DNA from 3 places in the Acidovorax radicis genome. Region 1 is predicted to be linked to each of the others. Evidence: predicted binding sites of a transcription regulator. Region 1 holds the regulator's gene; each other region holds the start of a gene.

Region 1 (10,282 bases):
CGCAGGTGTTTTTGGCAAAGAGGTGTATTACGACTCTTTGACGATGTTTGTCTTCTTCCTGCTGACCGGCCGGTGGCTTGAGCTGCGCCTTCGGGACCGCACGGCGGGCGCACTGGAGGCCGTGATGAATCGTCTGCCCGACAGCGTGGAGCGGCGCGTGGCCGACGGCAGTTTCATCCGGGTGGCTACACGTCGTCTTGCCGTGGGAGACACCATTCGGGTGTTGCCTGGCGAAGCTTTTCCGGCAGACGGTGTCATCACGGTGGGCAACACGCACGCAGACGAGGCCTTGTTGACCGGCGAGTCCACGCCTGTGGCCCGGCCAGTCGGCAGCACGGTGACCGCAGGGAGCTACAACCTGCAATCTCCCGTGGAGATGCTGGTGCAGGGGATGGGTGGGCAAACGCGTTTTGCACAAATTGTGGCGCTGATGGAAAGTGCCTCTTTGCAAAAGCCCCGGCTTGCCCAGTTGGCAGATCGTATTGCGCGGCCATTTCTTGCCGCTGTGCTGCTGGCAGCCTTTTTGGCGGCAGCGTATTGGTGGCCATCGGACCCGGGACACGCGTTGATGGTTGCGGTAGCGGTGCTGATCGTGACTTGCCCTTGCGCCTTGTCGCTTGCCACTCCCGTGGCCATGTTGACCGCTGCGGGCACTTTGGCGCGCCATGGTGTACTGGTGCGCAATCTTCAGGGGTTGGAGGCCTTGGCCAGCGTAGATACCTTGGTGTTTGACAAAACCGGCACACTGACCCGTGACGGCATGGCGCTAAGAGCCGTCCACACCACAACCAGCTTGTCGGCGAACGACGCGTTGGCGCTGGCTGCGGCGCTGGCCCGGCACTCGATGCACCCTGCATCGCGAGCCCTTGCTACGGCTGCTGAAGAACTGAGCGACGATCGGTGGCGTATCTCCGATCTGACGGAGGACGCCGGGCTGGGCCTGACGGCGACTGTCCACGATGACACCGACCCCCTCGCGTTGCGGCGGGTGTGGCTGGGCTCCCCCCGCCATGCCGGTTTGGCTCCGGACGGCGCTGGTAGTGCTGAGCTGCAAGTGGTGTTGTCCCAGCAAACGCCTGGCAGTGCTGTGACGGAGCTGGCACGATTCGACTTGGCAGAAGACCTGCGCGCCGAAGCCCCTGGGGTGGTCGCGGTGCTACAGCAAGCCGGCGTTGCGGTGAAGATTCTGTCGGGGGATCGCCAGGCCGTGGTGCAGCGCATTGCCGCTCAGACGGGTATTGCTGAATTCAGGGGAGATTGCACGCCCCAGGCCAAGCTGGCGGCGCTTCAGGCGCTGCAGGCCCAGGGGCACCAGGTGGCTATGGTGGGTGATGGACTGAACGACGGCCCGGTGCTTGCCGGTGCGCATGTTTCGTTCGCATTTGGCCGTGCCGTGCCTTTGGCCCAATCCCGCGCCGACTTTGTGGTGCTCGGCGACAGCCTTGCCATGGTGCCGCAGGCGGTGATGCTGGCGCGACGCACTCTGCATGTGGTGCGCCAGAACCTGTGGTGGGCAGCAGGCTACAACGCGTTGTGTGTTCCGTTGGCCGTGGCGGGATGGATGCCTGCCTGGTTGGCGGGCTTGGGCATGGCCTTGAGTTCGTTGCTGGTTGTGCTCAATGCTGCCCGGCTTTCGCGCGAGCTGCCCGGTTTGGCTGGTGGCGCAAGCTGCCCTCCTGAAGCGGTGGTTTCACCTCGTGAAGGCACGAGCGCGCCACTGCCCGGTCGGGTGACCAAGAAAATCCTGGAGCCCATCTGATGGATATTCTTTATCTGCTGATTCCGCTGTCCGTCATTCTGGTTCTTTTGATTCTGGTGGGGCTGTGGTGGGCTGTCTATCACGGCCAGTTTGAGAGTGTGGAGCAGGAGGGGGAGCGCATTCTCCGAGACGATTGACTTGTGTCAATGCTCAGAAGCTCCGCGTACGTGAAACTCGCAAAGCAATATAAAGAGGTGCCCGATGGATTCTCCAAAAACAAGTGTTGCGCATTACAACGATACAGTTGTGCGCCAGTTTTCTATCATGGCCGTGGTATGGGGGGTGGTTGGTATGTTGGTGGGCGTTTTGATCGCCGCCCAGCTCGCCTGGCCTGAACTCAACTTTGGCATTCCCTGGCTCAGTTATGGCCGTCTACGTCCGTTGCATACCAATGCGGTGATTTTTGCGTTTGGCGGCTCCGCACTGTTTGCTACCAGCTATTACGTTGTGCAGCGCACCAGCCAGGCGCGCTTGTTTGGCGGCCCTTTGATTCCATTTACCTTTTGGGGCTGGCAATTGGTCATTCTGGCGGCCGTCGTCAGTTTGCCCCTGGGATACACGTCGGGCAAGGAATATGCCGAACTTGAGTGGCCTATCGATATCTTGATCACCCTGGTCTGGGTGTCTTATGCCATCGTGTTTTTTGGCACGATTGGTGTGCGAAAGGTCAAGCACATCTACGTGGCGAACTGGTTTTTTGGCGCTTTCATCCTGGCGATTGCGTTGCTGCATGTTGTGAACAGTGCTGAAATCCCCGCGGGTTTCATGAAGAGTTATTCCGCTTACGCCGGGGTGCAGGACGCCATGGTGCAGTGGTGGTACGGCCACAATGCCGTCGGCTTCTTCCTCACAGCGGGTTTCCTGGGAATGATGTATTACTTCATTCCTAAACAGGCCGGTCGTCCGGTTTACAGCTATCGCCTGTCCATCGTTCACTTTTGGGCACTGATTTTCACGTACATGTGGGCGGGCCCACACCATCTGCACTACACCGCGCTGCCTGACTGGACGCAATCGGTGGGTATGGTGTTCTCCCTGATCCTGTTGGCTCCTAGCTGGGGCGGCATGATCAACGGCATCATGACGCTGTCGGGTGCATGGCACAAGCTGCGCGACGATCCGATCCTGCGCTTCCTGATCGTGTCGCTGTCGTTCTATGGCATGTCCACTTTTGAAGGTCCGATGATGTCCATCAAGACCGTGAATGCCCTGAGCCACTACACGGATTGGACCATTGGACACGTGCATTCGGGCGCGCTGGGCTGGGTGGGTCTTATCACTATTGGCTCGCTCTATTACCTCGTGCCGCGCTTGTTTGGCAAAGAGAAGATGCATTCCATGAAGGCTATCGAGCTGCACTTCTGGCTGGCAACGATTGGCATCGTGCTGTACATCGCAGCCATGTGGATTGCCGGCGTGATGCAGGGCCTGATGTGGCGCGCTATCAACCCCGACGGCACGCTGACATACACCTTCGTGGAGAGCGTGAAAGCCACTTATCCGTTTTATGTGATTCGTGTGGCTGGCGGGCTGCTGTACCTGAGCGGCATGGTGATCATGGCCTGGAACGTGTGGCTCACCGCCATCTCCGGCCGATCGGTCAAGGTGGCGATTCCCGCCGTGAATGCGGCGCACGCCTGAGACCGAAGGAGCTAATTCATGTCCGACAAAAACACATCTGCTTCGACCGGTTTTTCCCACGAGAAGGTGGAAACCAATAATTTCCTGATGATCGTGCTCATCCTGCTCGTGATCGCCATTGGCGGCATGGTAGAGATCGTGCCGCTGTTCTTTCAGAAGTCCACCACAGAGGCTGTCAAAGGCGTCGAGCCCTACACCGCTTTGCAACTGGCTGGTCGCGACATCTACATCCGCGAGGGCTGCTACAACTGCCACTCGCAGATGATCCGTCCGTTCCGTGCCGAGACCTTGCGTTACGGGCACTACTCGGTGGCCGGTGAGTTTGTGTACGACCACCCCTTCCAGTGGGGGAGCAAGCGCACGGGGCCTGATCTGCAACGTGTTGGCGGCAAGTACAGCGATGAATGGCATCGCATTCACTTGAACAACCCGCGCGACGTGGTGCCTGAGTCCAACATGCCTGCCTATTCATGGCTGGACAAGAACCAGGTAGACCCGGCCGTGATGGCACCCCGCATGAAGGCGCTGCGCACCGTGGGTGTGCCTTACACCGACGAGCAAATCAATGCGGCGGCTGGCGAGGTCAAGGGCAAGTCTGAGCAGGATGCTCTTATTGCCTACCTGCAGATCATGGGCCGCGCGCTCAAGTAAAGGAGATTTGCAATGGATATCACAACCATGCGCATCGTAGCTACGGTGGTATCGATGGTCTGTTTTGTCGGCATCTGGATCTGGGCCTACAGGGGGCGCAACAAATCCCGGTTCGACGAGGCGGCGCAGTTGCCCTTTGAGCAAGATTGACTTTCACCAGAACGAGAACACCCCATGAGTGACTTCACCAGCAATTTCTGGTCGGTCTTTGTGACCACGCTGACCTTGGTCGGTATTTTTTCCTGCGCGCTGCTGCTGTGGATGGCCGGCCGTAAAAAAGTGGCTGCAACCGCCGACAACACCACGGGCCATGTCTGGGACGAAGATCTGGTCGAAATGAACAACCCGCTGCCACGTTGGTGGGTGTGGTTGTTCGTTATCACCATTGTCTTTGCGCTCGGGTATTTGGCCGTATTTCCCGGTCTGGGTAGCTTCACGGGTAAGTTGAACTGGACCCAAAAGGGCGAGTACGAAGCCGAAATGGCCAAGGCCAAAACCGAGTTGGAACCGTTGTACGCACGTTTCACGTCCATGAAGCCGGAAGACGTTGCAGGGGATCCCCAAGCCCATGCCATTGGTGAACGCCTGTTCATGAACAACTGCGCCCAGTGCCATGGTTCGGATGCCCGTGGCAGCAAGGGTTTTCCGAATCTGACGGACGCTGATTGGTTGCATGGCGGCTCTCCCGAAAAAATCCGTGAGACGATTAATAAGGGCCGTATCGGCAACATGCCCCCGATGGCGGCTGCTGTAGGCACGCCGGAGGATGTTCGCAACTTGTCGCACTATGTGCTGAGTCTTTCGGGTAGCCCGCATGATTCCTTGCGTGCCTCGTTGGGCAAGTCAAAGTTCACCGCCTGCGCTGCATGCCATGGCATGGACGGCAAGGGCAACCAAGCCCTTGGTGCCCCTAATCTGACCGATGACATCTGGCTTCACGGTTGGGGCGAGGCAGCCATCACCGCCATGATCAACAACGGTAAAGTCAACCAGATGCCTGCTCAGGAAGAAAAGCTGACGGAAGCGCAGATTGGCGTTCTGGCAGCCTATGTCTGGGGCTTGTCGAACAAGCAAGTCGCCTCACGGTGACAGTTCAGGCGGCGCATTTGCGCCGCCTGGTTATTACAGAGTACGTTTTCCGTTTGTAGAGTAGCGACACCATGAAGACTCCCAGCGAGCCCACTCGCAAGGTCATTCCTATTACGCCAGTCGCGTCTGATGTTTCGTCAGAAGGTGAAATCGTTTCTCTGTTTGAAGCGCAGAAGAAGATTTATCCGCGATCCATCACAGGTCTGTTTGCCCGTTGGCGCTGGGCTATGGTGTTTCTCACGCAGCTCGTTTTCTACGGGTTGCCCTGGTTGGAGTGGGGGCAGCGCCAGATGGTGTTGTTTGACCTCGGGGCGCGGCGGTTTTATATCTTCGGGTTGGTGCTTTACCCGCAAGACTTTATTTATCTGACCGGCTTGCTGATCATTTCAGCAATGTCGCTGTTTTTGTTTACGGCCGTGGCAGGGCGTCTTTGGTGTGGTTTTGCGTGCCCGCAAACCGTCTACACCGAAATGTTCATGTGGATTGAGCACAAAATCGAAGGGGACCGGAGCGCGCGGTTACGACTCGACAAGAGCCCCTGGTCCTTTGAGAAGCTTCGCAAAAAATCGCTGAAGCATATTGTTTGGCTTGTCGTTGCGCTGTGGACCGGGTTCACCTTTGTGGGCTATTTTGTACCGATCCGCGAGCTGGGTCCGGAGCTTCTGGCCTTCAGTGGTGGGTGGCAGGTTTTCTGGGTGCTTTTTTATGGATTTGCCACCTATGGCAATGCCGGCTTCATGCGGGAGCAGGTATGCAAGTACATGTGTCCTTACGCTCGGTTTCAGAGCGCCATGTTTGACAGCGATACATTGATTGTTACTTATGACGTAGAGCGGGGTGAGCGCCGCGGTCCACGCAACAAATCCGTGGATTACAAAGCCAAAGGTCTGGGTGACTGCATTGATTGCACGCTTTGTGTTCAGGTTTGCCCGGTCGGTATCGATATCCGTGATGGATTGCAATATGAATGCATAGGCTGCGGCCTGTGTGTCGACGCTTGTAATACCGTGATGGAAAAAATGCAGTACCCGAAGGGCTTGATCAGGTACTCCACACAAAATGCAGTTGCCAATCGTTGGTCGCAGTCGCAGATATTGCAACGCGTGTTGCGCCCTCGGGTATTGATTTACAGCGCAGCGCTGCTGGTCTTGTGCGTGGGAATGCTTGTGAGTCTGTCGATGCGGACTCCACTGAAGGTGGATGTAGTGCGCGACCGTGCTGCGCTGTCTCGTATCGTGGCAGGTGGCAAACTCGAGAACATTTACCGCCTACAGATCATGAATGCCACCGAGGGAGAGCAACTTTATCGTATCAGTGCCCGTGGTTTGGATGCGCTGGAGGTTGCCTCGGATACCGATGTGACCATCAGTGCTGCGGATTCGCGTTGGGTGGCTGTCAGGTTGCAAATACCGTATGGAGCTGCTGAGCCAGGCTCGCACACGGTGTATTTTGATGTGCAAGCGGTTGGAACTGGTGCCCACGTGACGGAGAAATCTGTTTTCCTCGTGCCACGTTAACCAGCTTGCAAGTCCCCACCACCCACTGGTTTAGCTGCCAGGTGGTGGTGGTGCCCATTGAGATGTTTTGAGGAGTAGATTGCCATGTCGTCAACCCCTGTTGCCGCTGTATCTGGTGCGTTACCTGCTGCACCATGGTGGAAGTTTGGTCACGTATGGCTCGTGATTGCCGGCCCTGCCATTGTGGTCGTGGCGGGTTTCGTCACTCTGTGGCTCGCTATCGCGCGGCCCGATCCGGTCGTGGCGGAGGATTACTATCAACAGGGCATCGAAATCAACAAGACGCTGAAAGCCCCTGAGAAAAGTCTCGCACCTGCCATGAAAGGGCGTAACCATGCCGCGACCCCGGTGCAAGATCAACCCCGCTGAACACAAAACACCGGTCATGCCCCCATGCGGCAGGCCCTATGAAAAAGAGACGGGATGTATATGTGGACGCAACGCTTGATGTGGATTGCATGGCCAGCATTTCTCATGGCAGGGGTGCTGGAGATGCTCGTTTTTGCATTGGTGGATCCGCAGGATCTGCACTGGTTTGGGCAGCCCTTAGCGCTTTCTAGGGAAGGGGTCTATACCCTGGCCTTTTTTATATTCTGGATCATCACAATGGCCAGTGGCGCATTGACGACGCTGCTGTCATTGTCCCCGTTCGAGCTGAACCGCTGTCCTGTGCCTAACGGTGAGCGGCCAGACGACTGTCGCAAGACAAATGCATGTTCCTGATGCACTATTGAAAATACCAGTCATGGGCTGGAGCCCAGCCTACCGGCAGGAATCTCGCTACCCAGACTGGGTCAATGGCATGCCTGTTGGCTATTGACGATGCGTTTGAGCGCCTCGGTATCCAGTATGCGGACGTGCCGCTGTTTGACCTCCACAACGCCTTCTTCCACAAATTTGGAGAACGTCCGGCTGACGGTTTCGAGTTTGAGCCCGAGATAGCTTCCAATTTCTTCACGTGTCATGCGGAGCACGAGTTCAGACTGCGAAAAACCGCGAGCGTGCAGGCGTTGAACCAAATTCAGAAGAAACGCAGCAAGACGTTCTTCCGCACGCATGCTGCCAAGCAGGAGCATCACGCCGTGCTCGCGCACGATTTCGCGGCTCATGATCTTGTGCACATGGTGCTGCAGGGCCGTGACCTCTCGGGACAATTCTTCGATGCGGTCAAAGGGCATTACACAGACCTCGGCGTCTTCGAGTGCAACGGCATCGCAGGTGTGGTGATCATTGACGATGCCGTCGAGACCGATGATCTCGCCAGCCATCTGAAAACCGGTAACTTGGTCGCGGCCATCTTCAGTGGCGACACAGGTCTTGAAGAAACCCGTTCGGATGGCATACAGCGAAGTGAATGTTTCGCCATTGCGAAACAGCGTGCCGCCCCGTTTTATCTTGCGGCGAACAGCAACCACTTCGTCGATGCGCTGGAGCTGCTCTTCATTCAAGCCAACGGGCATGCACAGTTCCCGCAGATTGCAGTTGGAACAGGCGACTTTGATGGTGAGCGGGTTCATAAGCACGTGAACTGGTTGGGGTGTCAAGCGCTATACGAGCGCCGCACGAGATGGCATGGTCTCAACCGCAATGGTACGGGTGACGTGCATCAAATTGTCGCTGTTTGGCACATGCGATCAATTGATGCAGGTCAAGGACGGGCAGCTAAGGGTACGGCACAGTTTGGATGTACGCAAGGATATCTTCTCATGACCGCTGTTTCGCCTGATCTTCTGCGCCGTTTCGACGTGCCAGGGCCCCGCTATACCTCTTATCCGACCGCCGACCGTTTTGTTGAGGCCTTTGGGCAAGATGAATACGTCCTTGCCCTCGAACAACGGCGGTCCGGGACGATGGCGAAAGCGTTGCCTTTGTCCCTGTATGTGCATATTCCGTTCTGCGAGTCGCTGTGTTACTACTGCGCATGCAACAAGATCATCACCAAGCACCATGATCGCGCCGATGTTTATCTGCGATATCTGAGCCGTGAGATTGATCTGCACACTGCACATTGTGGTGGCGGGCAGGTGGTAAGCCAGTTGCACTTGGGTGGTGGCACGCCAACATTCCTGTCCGACGCGGGCCTGCGCGAACTCATGGCCATGCTCAAGCGCAGTTTTGCCTTTGCACCGGGTGGCGAATACTCCATTGAAGTTGATCCGCGCACTGTCAACGCCGAGCGCTTGGCGCTACTGCACGAGCTGGGTTTTAACCGGCTGAGTTTCGGTGTGCAGGATTTTGATGCCGAGGTGCAAAAGGCGGTGCATCGCATACAACCGGCAGAGCAGGTGTTTTCTTTGGTGGAATCAGCGCGTTCGCTGGGCTTCGACTCGGTGAATGTGGATCTGATCTACGGGTTGCCTCGCCAAACCCCAGAGTCTTTTGATCGCACGTTGGCACAGGTCGCACAGTTGCATCCTGACCGTATTGCGCTCTACGCCTATGCCCATCTCCCTGAGCGTTTCAAGCCGCAGCGACGCATCATTTCGGCGGAGCTGCCAACGGCGTCAAGCAAGGTATCGATGTTGTCGCGCTCGTTGGATGCGTTCATGGATGCCGGATACGTGTATGTCGGCATGGACCATTTCGCGCTTCCGACGGATGCGCTGGCTATTGCCAAGCGGCAGGGGCGCTTGCATCGTAATTTTCAGGGTTACAGCACCCAACCAGACTGCGACCTGATTGGACTTGGGGTGTCTGCCATTGGCCGGGTTGGCGCCACTTACAGCCAGAACTCCAAAACGCTGGATGAGTACTACGACTTCCTTGACCAGGGGCGTCTTCCTGTCGTGCGCGGGCTCGCGCTCACGCGGGATGATTTGGTGCGGCGCGCTGCAATCATGGCGTTGATGTGCCAAGGGGAGTTGCTGTTCGAGCCCATGGAGCAGGCGTGGCTCATCGATTTCCGCAAGTACTTTGCCTCAGAGATTTCGCAACTCGAAGGCATGGTGGAGCAAGGTCTGGTCACTGTCGGTTCTGAAGGGATTGAAGTGACCGCGATGGGCTGGTTTTTTGTTCGCGGCATTGCGATGGTGTTTGACCGCTATCTGCAGGTGGACCGCAATCGCGCACGGTTTTCGCGCATCATCTGATGCCTATGCTCACTACGGTTGTCTGGACTGCTTTGCTGATGGGGCTCGCGGGCGGGTCTCATTGCCTTGTCATGTGCTCGGCGCCGTGTGGGGCTTTGGTCGGTAGTGGGAAGAAGGTGACCACATTGACGTCGGGCGGTGCCGCTGCGCCGCAGATCGTGCGCTGGGCGCAGCGCAAGGACCAGGCGCAGCGCTCTGCAGCGTTCCATGTGGGGCGGCTTGCGGGGTATGCCTTTGTCGGCGCGCTGGCGGCACTGGCCATGGACAGTCTGGCCTGGCTCACACAGCAGACCACGGCATTGCGACCCGCGTGGACCTTGATGCATGTAGCCGTCATGGCTTGGGGCTTCATGATGATGGTGCAGTCGCGTCAACCTGCTTGGATCGATCAGGCAGGGCGGTCCATATGGGGGCGAGTGAAACCCTTGGTGGCCGCTCCTGGGGGCGTGTTTGCTGCAGGGCTTCTCTGGGCCTTGATGCCTTGCGGGTTGCTTTATTCCGCTTTGCTGGTCGCCGCTTTGAGTGGCGGTGCGTTG
Region 2 (10,282 bases), 1.2 Mb from region 1:
AGCAGCTATCAAAACAGTAGTTATCAAGAGAGCGTCGGGGGGCCGCGCGGGGGCAGCGGCGCGGCGGTGCGCGCAGCAACATGGGCGGCAGGAACAAGGCGCAACGCGTGCGCCAGGGGGTGAACCACCGGCACATGCGCTTGCGAGACCGGTGGTGGCGCACCGACATGCGCGCACAGCGGGCAGTCCAGCGTGTGGCTGGGCAACTCCTTGGCGCCGTCGTCGGTCTTGACCAGCACCTTGATGGCGCCCGAGCCCGAACAGATGAGCTCCATCGCCTGCGGGTTGACCAGAGGCGACGCCACGGCCACACCGATCGACAAGACAAACCACGCCAGCACAAGGCGGGCGAGCCAGCGGAGGCCGCGAATGGTTTGCAGGGAGGGCATGGGTGCGGATTGTAGGGGCCCGGGGTATGCAGTCCTTGACCGGGGTCATCTACGCGACGGACAGAGGTCTCACCCGCACCTAGGATGCGTGCTGCATCCACCACCACAACGGAGACAACACCATGCTGACACTCTGCGGCTTTTCGGCCAGCAACTACTACAACAAGGTCAAGCTCGCGCTGCTCGAAAAGGGCGTGCCGTTTACCGAAGAACTGGCCTGGGTGGGCGAGACCGACCGCAGCGCCTCGCCGCTGGGCAAGGTGCCCTACCTGCGCACGCCGCAGGGCGCACTGTGCGAATCCGCCGTGATGGCCGACTACATCGAAGCCGCCCACCCCGGGCACCCGCTGATCCCGGCCGCCCCCTTCCAGGCCGCCAAAGTGCGCGAGCTGATCACCTTTCTGGAGCTGCACCTGGAGCTGGTCGCACGCAACCTGTATCCCCAGGCTTTCTTCGGCAGCACGGTGAGCGACACCGCGCGCGACAAGGTGGGTGCGCAGCTGGAAAAGAACATCGCTGCCTTCGGCCAGCTGGCGAAGTTCAGCCCCTACGTGGCTGGCGACACCTTCACCATGGCCGACTGTGCGGCCATCGTGCACCTGCCGCCGGTCAGCGCCGCCACCAAGATCATCTATGGCCGCGACTACCTGGCCGACCTGCCCGTTCGCGAGTACCTGGCCCGCATGGGCGAACGCCCCCATGTCCAGCGTGTGAATGCAGACCGCAAAACCAGCACCGCTGCCATGTTGGCGCGCCCGCCCAAACGCTGAGCGGCCCGGCGTCTGGGTGCTCCTCGCGCAATCGCGGGGACCGCATCGACCGGGGTGAACCAGATCAAAGGGGAGGCTTGCCCGCCGTGAGCGATGCCATCGCTGTGGCGCAAGACCCCGGCCAGCTCTTGACCATTGTCAACACATGGCATGGCATACAAGCGCACCATGAGGCATTCCTTCCAGGAGATACCGCATGGACACGACACAAGCCGCCCCCTTCCGCCAGCAATTGCTTGCCCAACAATCTGCGCTGCTTGCGCAATTGGCCGAGCAACGCGGTGGCGTCATCGGCCGCGCCGAGGCAGCGGCTGACCACTTTGGGCAACCTGAAGACCCACGCGCCCAGATGGCCACCGAGCGAGCATTGGAGTTTGCGTTGGATGAACGCGAAACCGCCCATCTGGCCGCTGTGCAGGCCGCACTGGCCCGCATTGAAGCGGGCACCTACGGCGAATGCACGCAGTGCGGCGCCCACATCACTGCGGCCCGCCTGCATGCCACACCCGAGGCTGCGCGCTGCGTGCACTGCCAGGAAAAAGCAGAGCAGCATCGCCGCGCAGCCTGAATCACGTCCCAGTCTTCCCTCTCTTTTTATCTTCCTGTCTTCACCACAAGAAAGCCGTTTATGAGCACTTTTCACGCCGTTGTCTGGATGGACCATTCCGAAGCCCATGTGGTGATGTTTGATCGCGAGCACGCCGAGGCACAGCGCATCAAATCCCGCAGCCACCATAAGCACCAGGGCAAAGCGGAAGATCTGGCCCCCTTCTTTGCGGAGATTGCGCAGGCCTTGACCGGCACCCGCGAGGTACTGTTGGCCGGCCCCGGGCTGGTACGCAACCAATTCCGCGACTGGGTGGCCAAGCACCACGCCGCCTTGGCCGATGTGGTGGTGGACTCGGTGGCAGCAGACCACCCCACGGATGCACAACTGGTCGCCATGGCGCGCCAATACTTCAAGAAGTTCGACACCATGGCGACCGACCCTTCGGTCGCCTAAGAACGTATTCACGAGCTATACACGGGTGCCACGGCGGCGCCCTGGCTGCTATCCTTTGCAGGATGCACAGCCTCTTTCACCTCGCCTTTCACGTCACCGACCTTGACGCCGCCCGCCGCTTTTACGGCGGCGTGCTGGGGTGCCAGGAAGGCCGAAGTACCGACACCTGGGTGGACTTCGATTTCTTCGGCCACCAGATCTCTCTGCATCTGGGCACACCGTTTGCCAGTGTCCGCACCGGCCATGTCGGCGACCACATGGTGCCCATGCCACATTTTGGTGTCATCCTTGAACTACCAGACTGGCATGCACTGGCCGCGCGCCTGAAGGCGGCGGACACCCCCTTTGTGCTGGCGCCCCAGGTGCGTTTTGAAGGCGCACCGGGCGAGCAATGGACCATGTTCTTTCATGACCCGAGCGGCAATCCGATAGAGATCAAAGGCTTTCGGTCACTCAATACGGTCTACGCATCGTGAACTACACCTTTGCGTCGGCCACCATCCTGCTTTTGCTGATCACCGATCCGCTGGGCAACATCCCCATTTTTGCGAACGCGCTGCGGGGTGTTGCGCCCGAACGCCGGCCCCGGGTGATCCTGCGGGAGGTGCTGATCGCGTTTGCGCTCCTGCTGGTGTTTTTATTCTTCGGTGCAGAGTTTCTCCGGGTGATGAACCTGAGCGATCTGTCGCTGCAGATCGCGGGCGCGGTGGTGCTTTTTCTGATTGCACTGCGCATGATTTTTCCGGCGGACTCCAACCCTGAGGCCGAGCCTCCCGGCGAGCCGCTGATCGTACCCCTCGCCATTCCGGCCTTGGCAGGCCCGTCTGCCCTGGCCACGGTGATGCTGCTGGTGGCCCAGGCCCCCGAACGACGACTTGAATGGGTGGGGGCCCTGTGCGTCACCATGGCCGTTTGCGCCATTGTGCTGCTGATGGCCGAACGCATCCAACGCCTGGTGGGCGAGCGCGTGGTGATGGCTTTTGAACGCCTGATGGGTCTGATCCTGGTCGCCATCTCGGTGGAGATGCTGATCCGCGGCATCAAGCAGCTCGCGCACCAGCTGTAGCGCTGCGGCCGACACGACGGCAGCACGGCTTTGGCGTCCCTGCTTGCCTTTGCCTAAAGGCGCTTAACGCGGCACTCCACCAAACGCCAGCGCTGGCGCGCTGTTTATCGCCGCTGCAATAGGGGAATGGAACCGAGCGCGAATACCGAGTTGGGTACACCCACACGCGCCATCAGGGGCTGCGGCTTGGGGGCCAGTTTGGGCTTGGGGGCCACGGCGCGCGCAGGCTCATCGGCAGCCACCCCTTTTTCAAGCTGCTGGGCCACAAGGCTCTGCAGGCTGACCGATTGCAGGTATTCCATGACGCGCGAATTGAAACTGCTCCACAGATCACCGGTCATGGATTTCACCTGCGCCGCTTGCCCGGTGCCCATGTTCTGCAACTCATCGGCCTTGAGGTTCTCAACCGCCAGAATAATTTCCGCCACCGAGATTTGGTCAGCCTTGCGCGCCAGCGTGTAACCACCACCGGGGCCGCGTGTGCTGTCGACCAGGCCCGCACGGCGCAGTGCACTAAAGAGTTGCTCAAGGTACGAAAGGGAGCTGCCCTGGCGCACGCTGATGGTGGACAAGGCCACAGGGCGCATTTTTTGGCGCAGTGCCAGATCGGTCATGGCCGACACAGCAAGTTGTCCTCGGGTAGTGATACGCATCGTTGCGACTCCTGGTGAAGATTAACGGCCCCAGTCCGGACGGAAACCGCGAGGACTGAGGGCGAGCTTTCAATGTAGGCGCTTTGACACTTCGCGTATATTCGTTTTATTTGATTTCTTTCTTCGTTTTTATCGAAGTATCTGCATCCCATGAACTTCAAGCATCTGCGCTATTTCTGGGCCGTGGCCAAGGCAGGCGGGGTGATGCGGGCTGGCGAGCAACTGCACACCACACCCCAAACACTATCCGGCCAGATCAAGCAGCTTGAAGAATGGCTGGGCCGTGATCTGTTTCGCAAACGTGGACGCAGCATTGAGCTCACCAGCGAAGGGCGCGTGGCTCTGGGCTATGCCGAGCAAATCTTTGCACTGGGAGATGAGCTCGAAAAGTCCATCCGGCTGGCCCGAGGCCAGGAAAAGCCCTTGGGGTTCAGAGTGGGAGTGGCCGACTCCATTGCCAAATCCGTGGCTTATCACTTGCTGGAGCCGGCCCTGGGCATGGCGCAACAGGTGCACATGAGCTGCCAGGAGGGCAAGTTCCCAGAGCTGATAGCGCAGCTGAGTGTGAACAAGCTTGATCTGGTGCTGGCCGACGAGCCCGTCTCCAAAAAAATCGGGGTAAAGGCGTTCAACCACCCCCTCGGCACAAGTGGCATGAGTTTTTTGTGTGCGCCGCGCCTTCGGACACAACTGGAGGGGCCTTTCCCGCAATGCCTGCATGGCGCCCCGATGCTGATTCAAGGGCCCATGTCATCCCTACGCCAGCAACTCGATCATTGGCTGACCAAGCACCATCTCCAGCCCCGCGTGGTCGGTGAATTTGACGACAGTGCTTTGATGAACGCATTCGGACGCGAAGGCCGGGGCGTCTTCACCTCACCAACGGTGCTGGATGAAGAAACCACCGTGCAATATGGCGTCGAGGTGATCGGCAGATCCTCTGACCTGGTGGAAGAGTTTTTCGCCATCTCCATCGAACGGCGCATCACCCATCCCTGCGTTGTAGCGATCACCAGAGCAGCCAAGGCGGATCTGTTTGCACGCTGAGCGCCATGCTCGAACTGCGCTCAGCGGCGGCATAGAAGCGCGCCCGGGCGCTGGGTCGAGATCTGGCAGAGGATTCTTTTATCCACCCTCGCGGCGAAACACGCCATGAGACGCAGTCAAGCCGCGGGCGCTCTTCCAAGACAAAGACTCTTACGAAATCTTCAGCGGTTACAGACGAGTTCAGCACCCGTGGCAAGTGCACCGCTTTGGGAGAAATCGCGCAGATCAGTGTATTCATGCGGCTGAACGTGGCACCAAAAAATACCATGGGTAGCCGCTCGCATCATGTACACAAAGCCTTTAGCGAGCGGCCGGCACATCATTCAAAACAATCTTTACCGGGATAAAAAAAGGGTTACGACACTGTCGTAACCCTTTAATTTTATTGGTTGCGCGAGAAGGATTTGAACCTCCGACCTTTGGGTTATGAGCCCAACGAGCTACCAGACTGCTCCATCGCGCGGTAAGAAATGAATTATACCCTATTATTCAGCAGCTGCCGAATTATTTTCGGTTTCTGCAGCGCGATCAACCAATTCGACCAATGCCATAGGCGCGTTATCACCAACGCGGAAGCCCATCTTCAGGATACGCGTGTAGCCACCAGGACGAACCTTGAAACGGGGTCCCAGGTCGTTGAACAACTTGGTCACGCTGTCACGGTCGCGCAGTCGGTTGAACGCCAGACGACGATTTGCCAAGGTATCTTCTTTGGCCAGGGTGATCATGGGTTCGATCACGCGGCGAAGTTCCTTGGCCTTGGGTACGGTGGTCTTGATGACTTCATGCTCAATGAGCGAGTTCATCATGTTTTGCAGCATCGCAAGGCGGTGCGAGCTGGTGCGATTGAGTTTGCGGAGGCCGTGTCCGTGGCGCATGGTGCTTTCCTTCTATTTAATTAAATCCGGCAGCCGTATCAGGTACTGCCCGAGGCACTGTCCCCCACAACAGGGAACAAAAAGTCCCCCTTGCGGAGGACTGAAAAAATGGGCTCTCTTTTTGGGAGAGCCTATGATTATAGCGTTTGCTTAGCGCTTGTCGAGGCCAGCCGGCGGCCAGTTCTCAAGCTTCATGCCCAGCGTGAGACCACGCGATGCGAGTACTTCCTTGATCTCGTTGAGCGACTTGCGACCCAGGTTAGGCGTCTTGAGCAACTCGTTCTCGGTGCGCTGAATCAGATCACCGATGTAGTAGATGTTCTCGGCCTTCAGGCAGTTGGCAGAACGCACGGTCAGCTCCAACTCGTCCACAGGACGCAGCAGGATCGGATCGAATGTGGCATTGCCGCGTGGGCCCGCCGGTGCGTCAAACGCTGCCAACTCGCCACCTTCCAGCTGTGCGAACACAGCCAACTGCTCCACCAGGATCTTGGCCGATGCGCGCACGGCGTCTTCGGCAGTGATGGCGCCATTGGTTTCGATCTCGACCACCAGCTTGTCCAGGTCCGTGCGCTGTTCGACACGTGCGCTTTCCACCGTGTAGCTCACTCGCTTCACAGGGGAGAACGAGGCATCCAGAACAATACGGCCAATCGACTTGGTCGATTCGTCCGCGTAGCGACGCAGGCTGCCAGGCACATAGCCGCGACCCTTCTCGACCTTGATCTGCATGTCCAGCTTGCCGCCAGCCGACAGATTGGCGATCACATGATCAGGGTTGACGATTTCCACGTCGTGAGGAGTCTGGATATCACGTGCGGTGACCACACCTTCGCCATCTTTGCGCAGGCTCAGCGTGACTTCGTCACGGTTATGCAGCTTGAACACCACACCTTTGAGATTCAACAGAATGTTGACTACATCCTCCTGAACGCCATCGATGGAAGAGTATTCATGAAGAACACCCGCAATAGTGACTTCTGTCGCTGCATAACCCACCATGGACGAGAGCAGGACACGCCGAATGGCGTTCCCCAGCGTGTGGCCGTACCCACGCTCGAACGGCTCCAGCGCGACCTTGGCACGATTGTGGCCAAGCTGCTCGACATTGATCGCCTTGGGTTTCAGCAAATTGGTTTGCATTCAGACTTCCTCTCAATACCCCCAGCTCGTTACACCGGTAAGGCTGGTGAAGCGCCTAAACCGCGATGCCTCGCGGTTCAGGGACGGTTTTCTTGAAATACGTACCGAGCGATTAGCGCGAGTACAACTCAACGATCAGGGATTCGTTGATGTCGGCACCAAACTCATCACGATCAGGCACCTTCTTGAAGATACCTTCGGCCTTTTCCGCATTGACATCCACCCAAGCAGGCATGCCGACTTGGGCCGCCAGTTGCAGGGCCTCAACAATGCGGTTTTGCTTCTTCGATTTTTCACGCACTGCCACCACATCGCCCATCTTCACGAGGTACGAAGCGATGTTCACGGACTTGCCGTTCACCGTGATCGCCTTGTGGGAAACCAGTTGACGCGCTTCAGCGCGGGTCGAACCGAAACCCATCCGATACACGACGTTATCGAGGCGAGATTCAAGCAGGAACAGCAAGTTGGCGCCAGTGTTGCCCTTCTTGCCGTCAGCGGCTTCAAAGTAACGGCGAAACTGCTTTTCCAGAACGCCATACATCCGCTTGACCTTCTGCTTTTCACGCAGTTGCAGACCATAGTCCGATGTCCGCTGGCCAGAGGTACGGCCGTGCTGGCCAGGTTTTGAGTCAAACTTGGACTTGTCAGCGATCGAACGGCGTGCGCTCTTGAGGAACAGGTCCGTGCCTTCACGGCGGGAGAGTTTGGCCTTGGGGCCGAGGTAACGTGCCACTTGAGCTTCCTTTGTGTCATCTACCGCAAACCATTGCGGGAGCCGCCTGAGGCGCTTACGCGTTCACAGGCGGCGGTGGGCTTAGAGAGATTAGATACGACGGCGCTTTTGAGGGCGGCAGCCGTTGTGGGGAACCGGGGTCACATCAGAGATCGATGTGATTCGGATACCCAGTGCGCCCAATGCGCGCACCGAAGACTCGCGGCCAGGGCCCGGGCCTTTGATTTCAACGTCAAGGTTTTTAATGCCTTGATCAATGGCAGCGCGTCCAGCCACTTCCGAAGCCACCTGGGCTGCGAATGGAGTGGACTTGCGTGAGCCCTTGAAACCTTGGCCACCGGACGAAGCCCACGACAAGGCATTGCCTTGGCGATCAGTGATCGTGATGATGGTGTTATTGAACGAAGCGTGCACGTGTGCAATACCGTCCGAAACGTTTTTCCGGACTTTCTTGCGAACGCGCTGAGCTGCGTTATTGGCAGGAGATTTAGCCATGATGATCTTTCAATCTCTTTATTTCTTCAGTGCAGCTGCACCCTTGCGTGGACCCTTGCGAGTGCGTGCATTGGTACGGGTGCGCTGACCACGCATTGGCAGACCACGACGGTGGCGGAAGCCACGGTAGCAGCCGATGTCCATCAAGCGCTTGATGTTCATCGTGGTTTCGCGGCGCAGGTCACCTTCAATGGTGAACTGCTCGACTTGCTCGCGAATTTTTTCCAGATCGCCATCAGTCAGATCTTTGATCTTCTTGCTGTAAGCGATACCAGTTGCTTCGCAAATCTTGCGAGCGCGGGTGCGACCAATGCCAAAAATGGCGGTCAAACCGATTTCCGCGTGCTTGTGCGGCGGAATGTTAATGCCAGCGATACGTGCCATATGCGTCCTCTAATACTTTCCAATCAACCTTGGCGCTGCTTGTGACGCAGATCCGTGCAGATCACGCGCACCACACCCTTGCGGCGGATGATCTTGCAGTTGCGGCAGATTTTTTTGACCGAAGCCGAAACTCTCATTGCATTCTCCTAAAACTTTTCCATCCGTCCCGGCTGTTTTGCACGGAACACAATTTGTGCCCGCGAAAATTCGTGGGGCGCCATTCAACCGATATCCAGATCTTTACAGGTGACGCGTGTTTCAAGACCTGTCACCTTCCAAATCATCAACTACCAGTATTACCCTTGAAGTTTGCCTTCTTGAGCAACGACTCGTATTGCTGCGACATCATGTAGTTTTGAACCTGGGCCATGAAGTCCATGGTAACCACCACAATGATCAACAGAGAGGTTCCACCAAAATAGAACGGAACGTTGTACTTCAAGATCAGGAACTCTGGCAGCAAACACACGAAGGTGATGTACACAGCACCTGCCAATGTCAGGCGAACCAGAATCTTGTCGATATAACGGGCCGTGTGTTCACCAGGCCGAATACCCGGAATAAACGCACCACTCTTTTTCAGGTTATCTGCTGTTTCGCGGCTGTTAAAAACAAGTGCCGTATAAAAGAAGCAGAAAAATATGATGGCAGCCGCATAGAACATGACATAGATAGGCTGACCAGGAGTCAATGCACCCGAAATGTCCTTCAACCAGCGCATCGACTCACCTGCACTGAACCAGTTCACTACCGTTGCTGGCAACAGAATGATCGAGGAAGCAAATATCGGAGGAATCACGCCAGCCATGTTCAACTTGAGAGGCAAGTGCGACGATTGACCGCCGTACACCTTGTTCCCTACTTGTCGACGGGCGTAATTCACCAAGATCTTGCGTTGACCACGTTCCACAAAGACAACGAAGTAGGTAACCAGACCCACCACGATCACGATGAAAATGGCAGCGAGAATACTCATTGCGCCGGTGCGAACCAGCTCAAGAAGCCCACCGATCGAGCCAGGCAATCCGGCGGCAATGCCACCAAAGATCAGGATCGAAATCCCGTTGCCCAAACCACGCTCAGTGATCTGCTCACCCAGCCACATCAGAAACATTGTCCCTGCCGTCAGGCTCACAACAGCTGTCATCCGGAACCCGAAACCAGGACTCAGAACCAAGCCAGCGGAGCTTTCCAGCGCAACAGCAATACCCAGCGACTGGAACAAGGCCAAGCCCAACGTACCATAACGGGTGTACTGAGTGATCTTGCGGCGCCCTGCCTCACCTTCCTTTTTCAACTGCTCAAAGGTTGGCAAAACGTACGTCATCAGCTGCATGATGATCGACGCCGAAATGTACGGCATGATCCCCAACGCAAAAACTGTGAAACGCGACAGCGCACCACCCGAAAACATATTGAACAAGTTCAGGATGCCACCTTGCTGGCCACTGAACAGCTGCTGGAGCTGGGCGGGATCGATACCTGGCACAGGAATATGAGCGCCGATGCGATACACGACCAACGCGAGCAACAGAAAAACCAGACGGCGACGCAGATCGCCGAATTTACCGGTTTTTGCAATTTGAGCTGCGCTAGTAGCCACGGATGCTTTCCTTCAGAGTCACACTCAGGCGACGCTGCCGCCAGCGGCTTCAATCGCGGCCTTGGCACCAACCGTAGCGCCCACGCCCGTCAGCTTGACAGCCTTGGACAGAGAA
Region 3 (10,282 bases), 2.2 Mb from region 1:
ATGGTCTTGCGCAGCCATTCGGCAAACGCGGCGCATTCCCAGCGGTCCATGGTGCCGGTGCGCCAGCACAGGTAGTGGGCGTGGGGGCTGGCGGTGTCGATGGAGAACAGGCGCACCAGCGTGCCGTTTTCGAGCCAGGGCGCGCCGAGCTTCAGGCGCACCAGGGCCACGCCCATGCCAGCGGCGGCGGCGTCGCACATCAGGCCGACGTCGTTGAACTGCGAGCCCTCGCTGGGCTCCGCCCAGGCAAGGCCCGTGGCGGCGAACCAGGTGCGCCAGGGCTCCAGCGGGCTGCGCAGCAGGGACACGCCCTCCAGGTCCTCGGGGCGGTCAAAGGGGCCGTGCTCGCGCACGAAAGCGGGGGAGGCCAGGGGCGTGACCACGTCGCCCGCCAGCTCCACATATTCCACATCGGCGTAGTGCCCGGCGCCATAGCGCACCATCAGGTCGGCGTCTTCGGCCACCACGTCAAGCAGCGGGATGGACACCTGCAGCGCCAGGTCGATCTCGGGGTAGGCCTCGGTGAACTGGCGCAGGCGCGGGATCAGGATGGTGCGCGCGAACGTGGGCGTCACCGCCAGCTTGAGGCGCCGACGGCCCGGCGTGGCCGCAGCCCCCGGAAAACGCTGCAGCGCGCCCAGCCCCTCGCGCACATGCGCCAGGTAGGCGCTGCCCTCGGTGGTCAGCGAAAAATCGGCCCGCCCGAACAGTTGCACGCCCAGAATCTGCTCGAGCTGTTTGACGCGGTGGCTCACCGCGCTGGGCGTGACGCAGAGTTCGTCCGCCGTCTGCGTCACGCTGCGCAGGCGCGCCAGCGCTTCAAACGTCAGCAGGCACTGGATGGGCGGAATGCGCCGCGCCGCGCTGCTGAGAAAGGACGACGGAGCTGCCGTGGCCATGGTTGCTAGGCGGGGTGGTTTAGCGGAAAACGACGGTTTTATGGCCGTTGAGCAGCACGCGGTGTTCGCTGTGCCACTTCACCGCGCGGGCCAGCACCTGGCTTTCGGTGTCGCGGCCCCGGGCGGTGAGGTCTTCCACCGTGTCGGTGTGGTCGGCGCGGGCCACGTCCTGCTCGATGATGGGGCCTTCGTCCAGGTCGGCTGTCACATAGTGGGCGGTGGCGCCGATGAGCTTCACGCCCCGGTCATGCGCCTGGTAGTAAGGCTTGGCGCCCTTGAAGCTGGGCAGGAAGCTGTGGTGGATGTTGATGGCCCGTCCGGCCAATGCTTGACACAGATCAAGCGAAAGCACCTGCATGTAGCGCGCCAATACCACCAGTTCGGCCCCTTCAGCCTCGATAATCTCCAGCTGCTTGGCTTCGGCCTGCGGCTTGGTCGCCGCCGTCATCGGAATGTGGTGAAACGGCACGTTGTAGCTGGCCGCGAGCTGATAGAAGTCGCGGTGGTTACTGATGATGGCGCGGATGTCGATGGGCAGCAGGCCGCTCTTCCAGCGAAACAGCAGGTCGTTCAGGCAGTGGCCTTCCTTGCTGACCATGAGCACGGTTTTCATGGGCGCGGCGGTGGCGTCCAGGCTCCAGTGCATCTTGTGGGGCTCGGCAAAGGTGGCCAGGCGGGCCTTGAGGGTGGTGTGGTCATGCAGGGTGCAGGCAAACTGCACGCGCATGAAGAACAGGCCCGTGGCGTGGTCGTTGTATTGCGCGGCTTCTTCGATGTTGCCGCCTTGTTCGAGCAAAAAACCCGAGACGGCGTGCACCAGCCCCAGGCGGTCGGGGCAAGACAGGGTAAGGATGTAGGCGTTGGTCATAGCCGGGCGATTGTCGCAGCAAGGCCTTTGCAGCAGGTGGCAGTGAAACAAGGAACGTGATGGCTGACGCGGGTAACGCGAGGGATACCCCCGCATTGCGCCCCTGGCGGGGCATGCTGCTGTACTTGGCGCTGGGCGTGGCATGGGTGTTCGCGGGCGACGCCTTGCTGGCCCACTGGGTCACCGATCCGCAGCTCCTGACCCGGTTCCAGACCTGGAAGGGCTGGGGCTATGTGGGCTTGACCAGTGCCTTGGCCTGGTGGCTGCTGCGGCGCGTGAACCGGGCCGAAGAAGTGCGCATGGCCATGGCGCATGAGCTGGCGCAGATCGTGCGCCATGCCCCGGCGGGCATTGCGCGCGTGGCGCTGGATGGGCAGCTGCTCTGGGCGAACCAGCGTTTGTGCGACATGCTGGGCGCGTCGATGCAGCAGATGCTGACCCTCAATTTTCGGCAGGTGGCCATCGCGCACGACGATGCGTGGGTGGCCGGTCAGCTTGACCAATTGATCGCCGGGGAAGTCGATCATTTTGCGGGCGAACGCCACTGCCAGCGCCTGGACAATGGCCTGGCGGTGGTGATGCTGTGCACCGTGACCCTGGCGCATGCGCCGGGCGATGCGCCTGACCATTTGATTTGTGTGTGCCAGGATCTGCAGGAGATCAACGCCGCGCGCGCGGCCCTGCAAACCAGCGAGACCCGGCAGCGGCTGGCCGCGAGCGCGGTGGACAACACCCTCGAAGGGGTGGTGGTCACCGACGCCCACAGCCGCATTCTGTCTGTGAATGCGGCGGTGACCCGGCTGCTGGGTTACACCGAGAGCGAGCTGCTGGGCAAGACGCCGCGCACCTTCAAATCCGGCCGCCATGACCAGGTGTTCTACGAGGCCATGTGGGCGTCGATCGCCGAGACCGGGCATTGGAAGGGCGAGATATGGAACCGCCGCAAGAACGGCGAGATATTCCCCGAGCACATGTCGCTGTCAGCGGTGCGCGACCCTGCGGGCGAGGTCACGCACTACGTGTGCGTGTTCAGCGATATCTCCGAGGAAAAGTCGCAATTGCAGCGCATGGAGTTTCTGGCGCACCACGACCCGCTCACGGGCTTGTCCAACCGTGCCTGGTTTGGCCAGCAGGTGGAGCTGGCGGTGCAGGAGGCGCACGACAACAGCGAGAAGATGGCTGTCCTGCTGCTGAACCTGGACCGCTTCAAGGACGTGAACGATAGCTACGGCCATGCCACGGGCGATGAAGTGCTCAAGCACATTGCGCGGCAGGTGCAGTCGGCCCTGCGGCCCGGGGATGTGCTGGGGCGCATGGCGGGCGACGAGCTGGCGGTGGTGGCGCGCCACCTGCGCCACGCAGACGGTGCTGCCAGCGTGGCCCGTGATTTGATTCGGGCCGCGGCCGAGCCCTGGCGCTCGCCCGACGGGCTGGAGGTGGTGGCCGGGGTGAGTGTGGGCATCTGCATGTTCCCCGAACACGCCAGCACCAAAGAGCTGCTGCTGCAAGGCGCGCATGCCGCCGTCTACGGCGCCAAGGCCCGGGGCCGGGGGGCGTGGTGCTTTTTTCATGAGGCCATGACCCAGGCCGCGCGCGAGCGGCTGGAGCTGGAGTCGCGCCTGCGCCTGGCGCTGGCCCATGGCCATTTGCAGATGCACTACCAGCCGCAGGTGGACATTGCCTCGGGCCGCATCGTCGGCGCCGAGGCGTTGGTGCGTTGGAACGACCCCGAAGAAGGGCTGATATCGCCCGCGCGGTTTATTCCGGTGGCCGAAACCTCTGGCGTGATCGGGCCGCTCGGTGAATGGGTGCTGCGTGAGGTGTGCCGCCAGGGCCAGCAATGGCGGCAGGCCGGCCTGCCCGAAGTGACGCTGGCGGTGAATGTGTCGCCGCGCCAGTTTCACCTTACCGATCTGGCTGGCTGCGCGTCGTCTGCGCTCGCCGATTCGGGGTTTCCGGCCCGGCTGCTGGAGCTGGAGATCACCGAAGGGGCCCTGGCCGAGCGCACCGAGGAGGCGCGGCAGGTGCTGGTGCGCCTGCGGGGCCTGGGCGTGCGGGTGGCCGTGGATGACTTTGGGACGGGCTATTCATCGCTGGCGCAGCTCAAGCGGTTTCCGATTGATGTGCTGAAAATCGATCAGGGCTTTATCCGCGAGATTCCGCAAAACGAAGATGACATGGCCATCAGCGCCGCCATCATCGCCATGGGGCACAGCATGGGCCTGTCGGTGCTGGCCGAAGGGGTCGAGACCGAGGGGCAACTTGGGTTTTTGCGTGCACGCGGGTGCGATGCGTACCAGGGCTACCTGTGCAGCCGCCCGCTGGCGGCGTCGGATTTTGCCGCGTTGCTGCAGGCGCGCCATGGCATCGCACCTCTGTAAATCAGGGGTATCAGGGGTTATGGCGCTAGGGCTGCGGCTTGCCGCGCAACGGCGCGCAGACATCCTGCTCAGGCAGTTCGGGTGTTTTGATCATCAGGTCTGCGTCGGTGGATGCTTCGTTTTTAATAGCTGGTTGCGCTTGATACGCCTGCGCAAGAACCACTTTTGATCGTAAATTTGCCGGCCAGTGGGTGGGCACGCCGACGGTGCGCAGCACATGGCCGCCCCCAGCCACCAGCACCACGGTCTGGTGGGGGCGCAGCGCTTCTTGCACCGCCTGGGCCATGCTGGCATCGCGTGCGATCTGGATCCGGGCCATGGGGATGATCTGCGATTCGGGCAACAGCCCGCAATGGCCTTCACGCAGCGCCTCGTATTGCCACTGCAGCGCGGCGGGTGGCAGGTGCTGGTCCCAGCGGGTTTGCGCCATTGCCTCGCGCATGTCGGCGCGTGGCAGGTTGCCGCCGTGCACGGGCACGCGGCTCGCCACTGCGGCCATCACCACCGGGCCATAGGTTCGCCAGGGCCAGGCGGCGTCGTTCCATTGCAGGGCGGCCTGCGCTTGCGCTTCACTGGCGTTGCGGGGCAAACCGCTGGTGCTGTGACCACGCTCGGCCATTTCCATCACCAACGCCGCCAGTTGCCCGCGCTCCGCCAGCCACAGCACCACCTCGCGCTGCAGGCGTTGGTGGTCGGGGGCGTCGTGCCGTTCGCCAAGCAGCAACACATCGGCGGGCTGCAGCGACTGCAAGCGTTCCACCCCCATGAGCGAGGAGGCGGGGGGTGCCAAAGACAAAGACGCCGGGGGGGCGGGGAGCGAGGGCACGCCCGCACAGGCTGCCAGCGCCGCCACGCAGGCCAGAATCAGCCAGCGCGTCTGCGGGGCGTGTGGGGTGTGCCGGGTGTCTCGGGCGCGGCGCATGGCGGCTGCCGGGGCGGGCTGCGGTGCAAAAAGACGGGCCATGGAGCGGAAAAACGGTGGTGCGCGCATGGGCGCGATGCTACGCGGCCGGGCTGCCCGGGGGCGATGCGCGCATGGGGAGCCGGCGATATACCCGCCCCTGAGGCCTTCAAGGCTTGACTCACGTCAAGCCTTGCCACAAGCTTGCTCCCTAAACTGCCCCCTATGCGCAACAAACCCAGCCTCACCACCAAGCTCCTGGCCATGGGCGCGGGTTTTTTGCTGGTGGCGCTGGGCTCCATTGGCATCACGCTGTGGGTCACCTGGAAGCTCGAAGGGGGCGCTGCCGCCGTCAACGAGGCGGGCCGCCTGCGCATGAGCATGCTGCGCATGGCCATGGTGCTCCAGGCCAATCCCCCTGCCGCAGTGCAGGAGCGGGCGCGCCAGTTTGAAACCAGCCTGGAGCTGCTGCGCACTGGCGACCCCTCGCGCCCTCTGTTTGTGCCGTGGAGCGAAGAAACCCGCACGCGGTTTGATGACATTCGCGCCCAGTGGGCGGTGGCTCGCACCGCCTGGAGCAGTGCCCGCCCGCCAGATCGCGCCCAGATCCTGGCCGATGCCGACGTCTTTGTGCTGCAGGTGGACGGGTTTGTGGAAGCCATCGAGGTGCAGATCGCGGGCTGGACGGCCGCCTTGCACCTGTTTCAGCTGTGCATGATGGCCGTGGCCATCATGGCGGCGGTGACCTTCATGGCGGTCAGTTACCTGCTGGTGATCAACCCGCTGGCGCGCCTGCAGCAGGCCCAGGTGCGCTTGCGGCAGGGCGAGCTGGGAACGCGCTTGCCGGTAGAAACCGATGATGAGTTTGGCCAGCTCGCGGCGGGCTTTAACCTGATGGCGCATGCGCTGCAGGCGTCCCATGACCACCTGGAGCTCAAGGTGCGCGAAAAGACCACCAACATTGCCGTGCAGAACGACCGGCTGCGCGCCCTGTATGACGTGAGCGCGCTGACCTCCACGGCGGGCAGCCTGGAGCTGCTGGCCAAGGGGTTTGCACAGCAGATCCGCCGCGTCGCCGGGGCTGACGCGGTGGCCGTGCGCTGGTCCAACGAAGCCAACGAGCGCTATGTGCTGCTGGCGGGCGACGGCTTGCCCCGCACCATGTCCGAGGGCGAGCATTGCCTGCACACCGGCAGCTGCCTGTGCGGCCAGCCCCAGGGCCAGGCGCGCACGCGTGTCATCCCTATCACTGCATCGACCGAGCTGGCATTGCCCCATTGCCGCGAGGCGGGCTTTCAGACCATGGTGACCATCCCGGTGCAGATGCAGCAACGCCTGCTGGGCGAAGTGGATCTGTTCTTTCGCTCGCATGTCGAGATCAACGAGGAGCTGCGCGACCTGCTGGACGCCATGACCCGCCATCTGGCCAGCGGTATGGAAAGCCTGCGCGCCGCTGCGCTGGAGCGCGAGGCTGCGGTGGCCGAAGAGCGCGGCATGCTGGCGCGCGAACTGCACGACTCCATTGCGCAGTCCTTGGCGTTTCTGAAGATTCAGGCGCAGTTGCTGCGCGATGCCGTGGCGCGTGGCGACGAGGTCAAACGCGACCGCAGCATGGGCGAGCTTGATGCGGGCGTGCGCGAGTGTTACGCCGATGTGCGCGAGCTTTTGGTGCACTTTCGCACGCGCACCAGCGAGGAGGACATCGAGGCCGCCCTGCGCGCCACCTTGTCCAAGTTCGAGCACCAGACCGGTGTGGCGACGACGCTGAGCATGGAAGGCCATGGCTTGCCGCTGCCCCCCGATCTGCAGATTCAGGTGCTGCACATGGTGCAGGAAGCCCTGTCGAATGTGCGCAAACATGCGGGGGCGAGCCGCGTGGATTTGCGCGTGAACCGCCACCCCCGCTGGCGTTTTGAGGTACAGGACAACGGGTCGGGTTTTGACGTGGCGTCGGTCCCCCCGGATTCTCTGCAGGTGGGCCTGGGCATCATGCGCGAGCGTGCGCAGCGCATCGGTGCGCTGGTGCAGGTCACCTCCGTGCCCGGGCAGGGCACCTGTGTGCGCATCGAGCTGCCCAGCGTCACCATGGAATCCGCAGCGCGGCCCGCTTCTGTCGCATCTGCTTTGCCTGGCGCGCCACCGCAGGGCGCGGCGGCCACCGCGTCTGCCACAGCGGCTTTTGCCGCGATGGCCTCCCTCACGGCACTGCAGAAAGAGCCCACTGTATGAACACCACGCTCACCCGGGCAGCGCAGGCCGCCATGCCAGAGTGCCCCGCCCCGCCCGTCACCCTGCTGGTGGTGGACGACCACACCCTTTTTCGGCGTGGGCTGATCGCCCTGCTGGGGCAGGACGATGGTTTGCTGGTTGTGGGCGAAGCGGGCGATGCGGCCCAAGCGCTGCGCCTGGCGCCCGGGCTGGCACCCCAGGTGATCTTGCTGGACAACCATTTGCCCGGCGTGAAAGGCGTGGACGCCATCCGTGGCCTGCGGGAGGCCTCGCCCACGTCGCGGGTGCTCATGCTCACCGTGAGCGAGGACGCCCAGGACCTGGCCACGGCGCTGCGCAATGGTGCCCAGGGCTACCTGCTCAAGACCATTGATGGCGACCTTCTGGCGCAGGCCATCCGCCGCGCCGCCTGGGGCGAGCCGGTGGTCAGCCCCGAACTGATGGACAAGCTGGTGGCCGCGTTTCAGTCGCAAGGGCTGCCTGAGCCGTCGGCGAAAGCGCCTGCGGTGAGTTCGGCGGGCTCGGTGAGTGGCGCATCGATGGCGGCAGAGCCCGGTGTGTCGGCACTCCCCAATGGCGCGTTCGTCGGTGGGGGCGCACCACTTTCCCCGCGCGAAGAAGACGTGCTGCGTGAGATCGCACGTGGCGCCAGCAACAAGGAAATAGCGCGCACGCTCGACATTGCCGAGACCACCGTGAAGATTCACGTGCAACACATCCTGCGCAAACTCGGCCTGACGTCCCGCGTGCAGGCCGCGGTGTACGCATCGGACCGCCAACGGCCCGAATAAACGCACGCGCCTGCAGGCTGTACCGGGGCGCTCACAAGGCGCTATCGGGCCGGTTCAGGGCGCTATCAGGCTGGTTCAGGCCGTTCCAACGTCGCTCACACCCACAACCCAGGCCCCAGTGTGGTGGCGGCTTGGGGGCATCTTTTGGGCATCTTTTGTTGATGTGCTCCTGAAAATAGAGCTGCTTGCGCTGATTTTCATTGGTTTTTAAGCTGTTTTGGCGCCCAATTCCGCTCACTACATGCGCAAGACGCTCATAAATTAAGAGCGCATCGCAGTCACCCCACCACATCCTCTCTCGCCCGAGCCGCTCCGTCCATGGCGCTGAAAACCCCTGTCGCGGGTGTTGTCCTGTGCCGGCACATAGTCCTTTCGAACGATGGCAGCCCGGTGTGACTACTCCTTTTGCCGTGCCGCACACCCTCTAGCGAAGGATGGGCAAACACGCCACAACGCGAGACCATTCATGGCATATAAAAAGAGAGGACTCGCGCAATGGCTCATACCACTTTGCCCCCGGGCGATAGCCCGCAGCGCACCCGTCAGGCCTGGTCCGTGCTGATCGTCAGCACCCTGGCATTCACGGTTTGCTTCATGGTCTGGATGATGTTCGGGGTGATCGGCATCCCCATCAAGAAGATGCTCAACTTGAACTCCACGCAGTTCGGTTTGTTGATGTCGATGCCCGTGCTCACGGGCTCGCTGGTGCGGGTGCCCCTGGGTATCTGGACCGACAAGTACGGCGGTCGCATCGTGATGGCGGCCGTGATGGCTGCCACGGTGCCCGCCATCTGGATCATGGGTTACGCCACGGAGTATTGGCACTTTCTCACCATTGGCCTGTTCGTGGGGTTGGCCGGGGGCTCGTTCTCGGTGGGCACGCCCTACGTGGCGCGCTGGTTCCCCAAGGGGCGCCAAGGTACGGCCATGGGGGTGTATGGCGCCGGCAACTCGGGCGCTGCGGTCAACAAGTTTGTGGCGCCGGTGATTCTGGTGGCGTTTGGCTGGGCCGCTGTGCCGCATGTGTACGCCGCCATCATGCTCGGCACCCTCGTGTTGTTCTGGATGTTCAGCTACAGCGACCCGGCCCATCTGGTGCCCAGCAACGTGAAGTTCACCGATCAGCTCAAGGCGCTGAAGGACCCCAAGGTGCTCAAGTATTGCCAGTACTACAGCATCGTGTTTGGCGGCTACGTGGCGCTGTCGCTGTGGATGGTGCAGTACTACGTGGGCGAATATGGCCTGGACATTCGTGTCGCTGCCCTGCTGGCAGCGTGTTTTTCGCTCCCTGGCGGCGTGTTGCGTGCCATAGGCGGCATGCTCAGTGACAAATACGGCGCGCACAGCGTGACCTGGTGGGTGATGTGGGTCAGCTGGATCTGCCTGTTTCTGCTGTCGTACCCACAGACCGATTTCACCGTCCTCACGGTCAACGGCCCCAGCACCTTTCATCTGGGCCTGAACGTGTATGCCTTCACCGGCCTGATGGCTTTGCTGGGTGTGGCCTTTGCTTTTGGCAAGGCCAGCGTCTTCAAGTACATCAGCGACGACTATCCACAAAACATCGGTGCGATCAGCGGCATCGTGGGGCTGGCGGGCGGCATGGGCGGCTTTGTGCTCCCCATCATGTTTGGCGCGCTGATGGACCTTACGGGCGTGCGTTCCAGCGCTTTCATGCTGATGTATGGCGTGGTGTGGATCTCGCTCATCTGGATGTACTTCACCGAAGTGCGTCGCACGGATCTTCTGGCGACGCGGAGTGCGCCTGCCGCAACGGCGACCACTGGCCGCTGACCCTTCACTTTCCAAGGAAAAACCCATGTCTGCCACTCCTGCCAGCGGGCGCTCGGGGCGCCTGCTCACCCTCTGGACTCCAGAGGACAAATCATTCTGGGAGCGTGAGGGCGAGGCGGTTGCCAAGCTCAACCTCTGGATCTCGGTGCCCGCACTGTTCCTGGCTTTCGCTATCTGGCAGGTCTGGAGCGTGGTGGCGGTGAGCCTGCCGGGCCTGGGCTTCAAGTATTCGACCAACCAGCTGTTCTGGCTGGCGGCCGCGCCTGCGCTTTCGGGTGCCACGCTGCGCATCTTCTATTCGTTCATGGTGCCCCTGGTGGGCGGGCGCCGCTGGACGGCGATCTCTACCGCCTCGCTGATGATCCCCGCCTTGGGCATTGGGTTTGCGGTGCAGGACAACACCACCGCCTATCCCACCA

The links. Region 1 encodes FNR, which switches genes on or off when oxygen is low (the NO sensors DNR and NnrR bind a similar motif). Its sites were predicted from a motif close to TTGATNNNNATCAA; they were not measured.
Region 2: the regulator FNR is predicted to act here: its motif matches at 1,288-1,301, upstream of KI609_RS20485 (TraR/DksA family transcriptional regulator).
Region 3: the regulator FNR is predicted to act here: its motif matches at 5,226-5,239, upstream of KI609_RS02290 (type IV pili methyl-accepting chemotaxis transducer N-terminal domain-containing protein).

The regions. Positions count from the first base shown of each region.
Region 1 covers NZ_CP075184.1:3,283,580-3,293,861, reverse strand. Annotated here, with positions in the region: gene KI609_RS15050 (heavy metal translocating P-type ATPase) at 1-1,759, shown strand, start outside; gene ccoS (cbb3-type cytochrome oxidase assembly protein CcoS) at 1,759-1,896, shown strand; gene ccoN (cytochrome-c oxidase, cbb3-type subunit I) at 1,961-3,400, shown strand; gene ccoO (cytochrome-c oxidase, cbb3-type subunit II) at 3,419-4,051, shown strand; gene KI609_RS15030 (cbb3-type cytochrome oxidase subunit 3) at 4,064-4,201, shown strand; gene ccoP (cytochrome-c oxidase, cbb3-type subunit III) at 4,226-5,140, shown strand; gene ccoG (cytochrome c oxidase accessory protein CcoG) at 5,212-6,657, shown strand; gene KI609_RS15015 (FixH family protein) at 6,742-7,026, shown strand; gene KI609_RS15010 (hypothetical protein) at 7,087-7,380, shown strand; gene fnr (fumarate/nitrate reduction transcriptional regulator Fnr) at 7,452-8,174, opposite strand; gene hemN (oxygen-independent coproporphyrinogen III oxidase) at 8,364-9,746, shown strand; gene KI609_RS14995 (sulfite exporter TauE/SafE family protein) at 9,752-10,282, shown strand, end outside.
Region 2 covers NZ_CP075184.1:4,474,693-4,484,974, forward strand. Annotated here, with positions in the region: gene KI609_RS20475 (DUF2946 family protein) at 24-389, opposite strand; gene KI609_RS20480 (glutathione S-transferase) at 512-1,159, shown strand; gene KI609_RS20485 (TraR/DksA family transcriptional regulator) at 1,356-1,727, shown strand; gene KI609_RS20490 (hypothetical protein) at 1,788-2,162, shown strand; gene KI609_RS20495 (VOC family protein) at 2,225-2,638, shown strand; gene KI609_RS20500 (MarC family protein) at 2,635-3,228, shown strand; gene KI609_RS20505 (Rrf2 family transcriptional regulator) at 3,333-3,881, opposite strand; gene nhaR (transcriptional activator NhaR) at 4,032-4,928, shown strand; tRNA gene KI609_RS20515 (tRNA-Met) at 5,315-5,391, opposite strand; gene rplQ (50S ribosomal protein L17) at 5,414-5,806, opposite strand; gene KI609_RS20525 (DNA-directed RNA polymerase subunit alpha) at 5,957-6,949, opposite strand; gene rpsD (30S ribosomal protein S4) at 7,062-7,685, opposite strand; gene rpsK (30S ribosomal protein S11) at 7,776-8,180, opposite strand; gene rpsM (30S ribosomal protein S13) at 8,199-8,564, opposite strand; gene rpmJ (50S ribosomal protein L36) at 8,588-8,701, opposite strand; gene secY (preprotein translocase subunit SecY) at 8,848-10,167, opposite strand; gene rplO (50S ribosomal protein L15) at 10,192-10,282, opposite strand, start outside.
Region 3 covers NZ_CP075184.1:497,468-507,749, forward strand. Annotated here, with positions in the region: gene KI609_RS02270 (LysR substrate-binding domain-containing protein) at 1-899, opposite strand, end outside; gene purU (formyltetrahydrofolate deformylase) at 919-1,767, opposite strand; gene KI609_RS02280 (putative bifunctional diguanylate cyclase/phosphodiesterase) at 1,827-4,148, shown strand; gene KI609_RS02285 (ChaN family lipoprotein) at 4,174-5,112, opposite strand; gene KI609_RS02290 (type IV pili methyl-accepting chemotaxis transducer N-terminal domain-containing protein) at 5,275-7,278, shown strand; gene KI609_RS02295 (response regulator) at 7,311-8,069, shown strand; gene KI609_RS02300 (MFS transporter) at 8,565-9,863, shown strand; gene KI609_RS02305 (NarK family nitrate/nitrite MFS transporter) at 9,889-10,282, shown strand, end outside.